One region of the Tardiphaga sp. GW821-FHT12E02 genome, then DNA from elsewhere that is predicted to be linked to it. Evidence: riboswitches for the same ligand, from Rfam matches in the RefSeq annotation. Region 1 holds a riboswitch; each other region holds the start of a gene.
The links. A riboswitch is a leader RNA that binds a small molecule or an ion and turns the genes downstream of it on or off. The one in region 1 is predicted to bind cobalamin.
Positions count from the first base shown of each region.

Region 2: linked by a shared signal. The riboswitch ahead of AC1RQ5_RS08130 (ribonucleoside-diphosphate reductase subunit alpha) and the one ahead of AC1RQ5_RS01910 (ABC transporter ATP-binding protein) in region 1 are both predicted to bind cobalamin.
Region 3: linked by a shared signal. The riboswitch ahead of AC1RQ5_RS23225 (TonB-dependent receptor plug domain-containing protein) and the one ahead of AC1RQ5_RS01910 (ABC transporter ATP-binding protein) in region 1 are both predicted to bind cobalamin.

Region 1 covers NZ_JBXAQK010000001.1:397,036-399,293, forward strand. Annotated here, with positions in the region: gene AC1RQ5_RS01905 (alkaline phosphatase D family protein) at 1-363, opposite strand, end outside; cobalamin riboswitch at 604-810, shown strand; gene AC1RQ5_RS01910 (ABC transporter ATP-binding protein) at 955-1,659, shown strand; gene AC1RQ5_RS01915 (ABC transporter permease subunit) at 1,661-2,258, shown strand, end outside.
Region 2 covers NZ_JBXAQK010000001.1:1,723,070-1,725,327, forward strand. Annotated here, with positions in the region: gene AC1RQ5_RS08125 (glycosyltransferase family 87 protein) at 1-890, shown strand, start outside; cobalamin riboswitch at 940-1,160, shown strand; gene AC1RQ5_RS08130 (ribonucleoside-diphosphate reductase subunit alpha) at 1,279-2,258, shown strand, end outside.
Region 3 covers NZ_JBXAQK010000001.1:4,898,339-4,900,596, reverse strand. Annotated here, with positions in the region: gene AC1RQ5_RS23225 (TonB-dependent receptor plug domain-containing protein) at 1-1,263, opposite strand, end outside; cobalamin riboswitch at 1,296-1,493, opposite strand; gene AC1RQ5_RS23220 (alpha/beta fold hydrolase) at 1,624-2,258, opposite strand, start outside.

The DNA.
Region 1 (2,258 bases):
GGGCTCACCGATCACGCTCGTATGCGCGAGATCACGAAACCGCACGCGATAAAAGATGTCCTGCCCTGCCGGCAGATTCTCCAGCAGCAGTTTTGCCGTGAAATCGCTTTCCGGCAGCACCGTTACCGGCGGCAAAGCGCGCGCATGTTTGAACGACTCGGTGGTCGCCACCTCCACCATCATCTGCGCCGGCCGATCCGCCCGCGACCAGATCGTGCCGCTGTCGAAACCGATATCGCCGGACTGCACACCATGGCTCACCACCGGTCGATCGGCCGCGCGGCTGAAACGTGGCATCGCCAAGAGTCCCGCGCTTGCGGCAGCCGTCGTGAGGAAGCGGCGACGGGACACGCGGATGGCCATTGTGCTCTCCTGGAGTCGGCGATGGTGACGCAGGACGATCTAGGGCTACTACGCAACGCCCCTGTGACAGGCTGCCGCAGCGAGCGCAACAGCCGCCCGGCAAAGCCGTTTTCGGCTCGACACAGCCACTTCTTGTTCATCAAGATAATACCGAAGGGTGCCCACCAATTTCAGTCGAGGCCAAACGCGACAAGCGGAATTTTCCGCAGCGACGCGGCATTGACTCCCGGTGTCATTTCACCGAATTGTCCCCGCGACGGTTCCTTCGGGACCAATAGGGAATGCGGTGAGGCCAGTGCAGCGTCTGTTGCGCAAGCCAATTCCGCGGCTGCCCCCGCAACTGTAAGCGGCGAGCCTTTGCCACATGCCACTGGGCCACAACCCCGGGAAGGCGGCAGAAGGCCCTGACCCGCGAGCCAGGAGACCTGCCGTCGGCCGTGGTCACACGCGAGCACATCGGGCGGGGTGTCCTGATGGAAGCCGAGTTGCCTTCGCTGCGAATGGCAACACGGTTTGGTTTGCGGTGACGTGCCACGTTATCGCGAGTCCTTCGGATGATCTCTCTCATATCCAGCGTCAGCGCGGCGCTCCATGCTTAAAGCTACAGCCGTCAAGAAGCAGTTCGGCGCCAAGCTCGCGCTCGACGACGTCTCGCTCCATGTGCAGCCCGGCGATATCTATTGCCTGCTCGGCGCCAATGGCGCCGGCAAGACCACGCTGATCAACCTGTTTCTCAATTTCATCCAGCCGACATCGGGGCAACTCCTGATCGACAAGCATGATGTCACCGCGCAGCCGCTGGAGACCAAGCGGCTACTCGCTTACATCCCCGAACAGGTGAATCTCTACGGCCAGCTCTCCGGCGTGGAAAATCTCGCTTTCTTCGCCACCCTCGCTATTGGCGAAGAATTGCCGCGCGAGCGCCTGCTCGAATTGCTGCAAGCCGCAGGCCTGCCATTGCAGGCGGCGGATGATCGCGTCGGCACCTATTCGAAAGGCATGCGCCAGAAAGTCGGCATCGCCATCGCGCTGGCGAAGAATGCCAAGGCACTGCTGCTCGATGAACCGACATCCGGGCTCGACCCGTCAGCCGCCAACGAGTTCTCCGAACTGCTGGTCAATGCCAGCCGCAACGGCGTTGCGATCCTCACGACCACCCATGACCTGTTCCATGCCAAGCAGACCGGCACCCGCATCGGCATCATGCGGCGCGGCAAGCTGGTGCAGGAGCTGAACAGCGCCGATGTCAGCCACGCCGATCTGCAGGCGCTCTATCTCGAACATATGAGAGCCTGACGTGATCCTCACCATCGCCCGCAAGGATCTGCGCGAGATCATCCGCGACGGCCGCATGCTCTGGGCTGCGGCGCTCATCATTATTCTCTCCATCGTCGCCATGGCGTCGGGATCGATCCGGCAAGCGCAGATCAATAACGAGCGCGCCGCCGGGCAATCGCTCGATTATCAAGCCTGGCTGCAGCAGGGCGAACGGCATCCGCATGATGCCGCCGAGCAGGGCATGCATGTGTTCAAGCCGGAACCGCCGCTGGCGGTGCTCGATCCAGGCATCGAGCCTTTTGTCGGCTCCACCGTCTGGCTGCAGGCGCATCGCCAGAGCGAACTGAAATTCCGGCCGGCGCAGGATGCCACCGGGCTGCAGCGCTTCGGCCAACTCTCGCCCGCATGGATCGTGCAGGTGCTGGTGCCGCTGCTGATCATCGTCATCGGCTTCAGCGCCATCAGCGGCGAGCGCGAGCGCGGCACGTTGCGGCAATTGCTGAGCATCGGTGTGCCCGCGCGAAGCCTGCTGCTCGGCAAGGCGCTGGCGCTCGCCGCCTGCGCTTTTGCGCTGGTGATCCCGGTCTGGCTCGCTTTCTCCATCGTCGCCATTGGCC
Region 2 (2,258 bases), 1.3 Mb from region 1:
CAGGCTGGGCGTGTATCAGCGTCGTGCCTTATCTCGCCGCCATGCGCGCGATCGTCGGGCGCCCGTTCGGCATGCTCCTGGCGCTCGCTTTCCCGGTCGTCTTCACCAATGTGCTGGTCGGACAGAACGGCTTTCTCACCGCATCCCTGATTGGCGGCATGCTGGTGTTGCTGCCGACACGGCCGATCCTGGCCGGCATTTGCCTCGGCTTGCTCAGCTACAAGCCGCAATATGGCGTGCTGTTTCCCCTGGTCCTGATCGCTGCTGCGCAATGGCGCGCTTTTGCCAGTGCTGCCGTCACGACGATCCTGCTCGCTGTCGCCTCATGGCTGGCCTTCGGCACTGAAAGCTGGGTCGCTTTCTTCAAATGGATGCCGATGTTCTCGCAGGCGTTCCTGGTCGAAGGTCGCGCACCGTTCGGCAAGATGCAGAGCATCTTTGCGCTCGTCCGCTATTTCGAGGGCGGCGAGACGCTGGCCTGGACGCTGCAATGGATTCTCGTGGCTGCTGTCGCGGTGTCGCTCGTCGGGCTGTGGCGTAGCCGCACGCGCTACGAATGGAAGGCCGCCGGGCTTGCCATTGGCGCCTTGCTCGCAACGCCCTATCTGTTCCTCTATGACGTGATGGTCTTGGCGATCGCGGTCGGCTTCCTCATTCGCGTCGGACTGTCCGAGGGCTTTCTCGGTCACGAATTGCCGGCACTCGGTCTCGCAGCGGTCATGCTGGTCAGCTACCAATTTATCGGGCCGGTGCCGACGGGATTCGGCGCCACATTGCTGGTCGCCGCCCTGATCGGCATTCGCATCCGTGAGTCCTGGCCCGCCAGGTCCGTTGCGGCCACGCAGCCGGACGCATCGGCAGTTGTCCACGGTACTAACAGCCTGATCTGATTTCTCGCCGGGAACAGCAAAGCGCGCTTGACACTTTGCCGCGGGTCACACCAAATGTAGGCGTCACGGTCCGCCATGTCGCAAGATTTGGTGGCTAAGAGGGAAGCCGGTGAGAGCTGCGCGTAACTGCGCTTGATTCCGGCACTGCCCCCGCAACTGTAAGCAGAGAGTTTGTTTCGATTGACGTCACTGGAGCTTCACCGCTCCGGGAAGGCGGAAACAAGCGCTTGATCTGCGAGTCAGGAGACCTGCCGCGACACCAGAAACGTCCATGGGCGGGGTGTCCCAGCGGTCGCTTGCAGGCTTTGCCGCGCGTTCGCTCGGCATCGTTGCTCGCACCTTCGGCCCCAGCCCCCTTTAGCTTGATGCATCACACGGGGTCCTGCCGATGCCTTCCACGTCCCACGCTCTCTCCAACGGCCATGATGCCGTGCTCGCCCACCCATCCGAATCGAATGTCGTGCCCGCGCACGCGCCGTCCATGCAGGTGATCCGCCGCAATGGCACGGTGTCGCCTTTCGATGCCGGCAAGATTTCGGTGGCCATGACCAAGGCGTTTCTCGCCGTCGAGGGCAACACGGCAGCGGCCTCGCGCCGTGTCCACGAAGCCGTCGAGCAGCTGACCGGCGAGGTTTTCGCCGCACTGACCCGCCGCATAGGCGAGGGCCGTACCTTCCATATCGAGGATGTGCAGGATCAGGTTGAACTGGCGCTGATGCGCAGCGAGCACCACAAGGTGGCGCGCGCTTATGTGCTGTATCGTGAGGAGCGGTCCCGCCGCCGCGCCGAAGAAGCTGCCGCCAAGCCCGCCGCCGTGCCGAGCGTGCCTGCGCTCCATGTCACGCTGTCAAACGGCACGCGCGTGCCTTTGGATGCCGCACGCCTGGCGCTGATCGTCAATGAAGCCTGCGCGGGCCTCGATGGCGTCGAGGCAGCACCCGTGCTCGAAGAGACCAAGCGCAATCTCTATGACGGCATCACGCTCGATGAACTCGCGCTGGCCGGCATCATGGCCGCCCGCACGCTGGTGGAGCAGGAGCCGAACTACACCTATGTCAGCGCCCGCCTGCTGCTCGACAAGCTGCGCACGGAAGTGCTGACCTACGTGCACGGCGTGCCAAGCGCGGCCTCGCAGGCCGATATGGCGTCGCGCTATGCGGACTATTTCGGCGCCTATGTGAAGGTCGGTATCGAAGCCGAACTGCTCGATCCCGAACTCGCACGCTTCGATCTGAAGAAGATCGCCGCAGCATTGAAGCCGGAACGCGATCTCCAGTTCCAGTTCCTCGGTCTGCAGACGCTCTATGACCGCTACTTCCTGCACGTACAGGGCAACCGCATCGAGCTGCCGCAGGCCTTCTTCATGCG
Region 3 (2,258 bases), 4.5 Mb from region 1:
GCGCCACGTCTCGAAACGCGCGACATTGACCACGTCATCGACACGGCCACCCAGCGTGATGTTCAGACGCTCGCCGATCGGCAGTGACCACAAAGCGAAAGCTGAATTGGTGTCCTGCTGCTTCGCCAGCAGCGGCGTCATCAGGCCGGCGATGGGCAGCACATTGGTGGAGAAGGTCTGCGCCGTCTCGCTCTGCGTCTTGGCGCCGTAAATCAAGGTGCCGAAACCACCGAGCTTCAGATTGGCTTGATATTCCGCGCCGAGGCTGTTGCCCCAATAATCCGACGTCTTCACCGTCGTGTTCTGCGGCAGCATATTGGTGCGATAGGTGTAGTCGGTGAACGAGCGTTCGGTATGGGTGTTCGACACCGTCACGTTATGCGTGAGAATGCCGCCGAAGGAGTCGATGCCGACGCGGCCATAGATGGTCTGCAGCAGGCGATCGGCCGATGCCGGCGTATCCGGGAACGTGCCGCTCGCTGCGTCATAGGCTGCGCGCGTGAAGGACTGCACGGTGCCGGCTTCGAGTCGAATGCCTTCGCCGGCGTCATAGCCGATGCGCGCGCTGCCGCCGACGCGGTCGAAACCGTCGCGTTCGAGATTCGGGAAGCGCGCCTCGAGTGCCGGGATGCGATAGCCGTAACGTGAAAAACCGTTGGAGTGCTGGCCGCCGCCGGTGAAGGCATAGGACCACGGACCATTGGTGCCGACCAGCGAGCCTTGCGTCACCACGGTGCCATAGCTGCCGGCTTCGGTGCGGACATTGAACTGCGCGGGGCCCGAGCCTTTCTTGGTGATGATATTGATCACGCCGCCCATGGCGTCGGAGCCATAGAGCGCGCTTTGCGGGCCGCGGAGCACCTCGATGCGATCGATGGCCGAGGGCGCGAACATGGCAAATTCAAAATCGCCGGACGCCGCCGTGGGATCGTTGACGCGGATGCCGTCGATCATCACCAGCGTCTGGCCGGTATTGGCGCCGCGCATGCGCACATTCGCCGTGCCGCCGGGGCCGCCATTTTCAGAGATGTCGATGCCAGGCACGCTGCGCAGCGCATCGACCAGCGAGCCGGGATTGGATGTCGCGATGGTCTCGCCTGAAACAACGCTGATGGCGCTGCCGGTTGCGCTCAGCGGCTCCGGCGCACGGCTTGCGGTGACGACGACTTCTGAGAGTTCCTGAGGACTGGATTGCGCCTGTGCCTGATGTGCAGACACAGCCAGAATCGCTGCGCCAGTCGCAGCGACCATACGGATAGACATGAGATTCCTTGCCGTCGACCCACCGTCGAACGTGTTCAGTCATGTCTCCGGCCGGTCTCCTGGCTCGCAGTGCTTTCCGGATCCGCCTTCCCGAGCATGCTCAGTGGCTTCAAGGATCCGGACCAACTGCTTACAGTTGCGGGGGCAGCCGCGGCATCAGGGGGAGTTCTCCCCCACACCGCATTCCCGTTTCACCTCCTCGCGGAGGCACCGATGACGGAACCTAACTCGCACAGAGCGTCGCGCTGCGCAACAGGCATATGCTCGTCATTGCGAGGAGCGACAGCGACGAAGCAATCCAGAAACCACGCGAAGGAAGAACTGGATTGCTTCGCTGCGCTCGCAATGACGGCTTTGGTTCTAGCTGCTGAGTGCGGCGAGAACCTCGTCGGGACGCTCGACCATCATCATGTGGCCGGTGGCGGGAAGAATCACCGTGCGCGCGTCGGTGATTGCTGCCGCCAGCGCTTTGCCGGATTTCGCCGGGGTCATCATGTCCCGTTCGCCGAGGATGAGCGTGACGGGAACCTTGATCTGCGCCGCTGCGGCGAGGGCGCCTTGATACGCGTTGCAGGCGTTGAGATCGGCATGCAGCACGCCGGGCTTCGTCGCCTCCAGCACGCGCTGCGCGCCGGTATGCATCCACAGACCCGGCGCGAGACTGCCGCCGAGTTCGGCGCGCATGCCGAGACCCCAGATCGAGACCATGTCGATGGCCGAATGTTCGTTGGCTTCGGCGTCTTTCAGCAGATCGGGACCGACCGTCATCGTTGCCGCCGTACCGAGCAGGTCGAGGCGCGTGACCTTGTCGGGATGGCGCGCGGCGGTCTCCAGCGCGATCAGCGAGCCCATGGAGTGGCCGATGAGGCGTGCCTGCTTTGCGCCTGCTGCGATGATCAGCGCGGCAGTCCAGTCGGCGAGATCGCCGATGGTTGTGAGTGCGTCGCCACCGCTGCGGCCATGGCCGGGAAGATCGGGCGCGAGCACCGCATAGC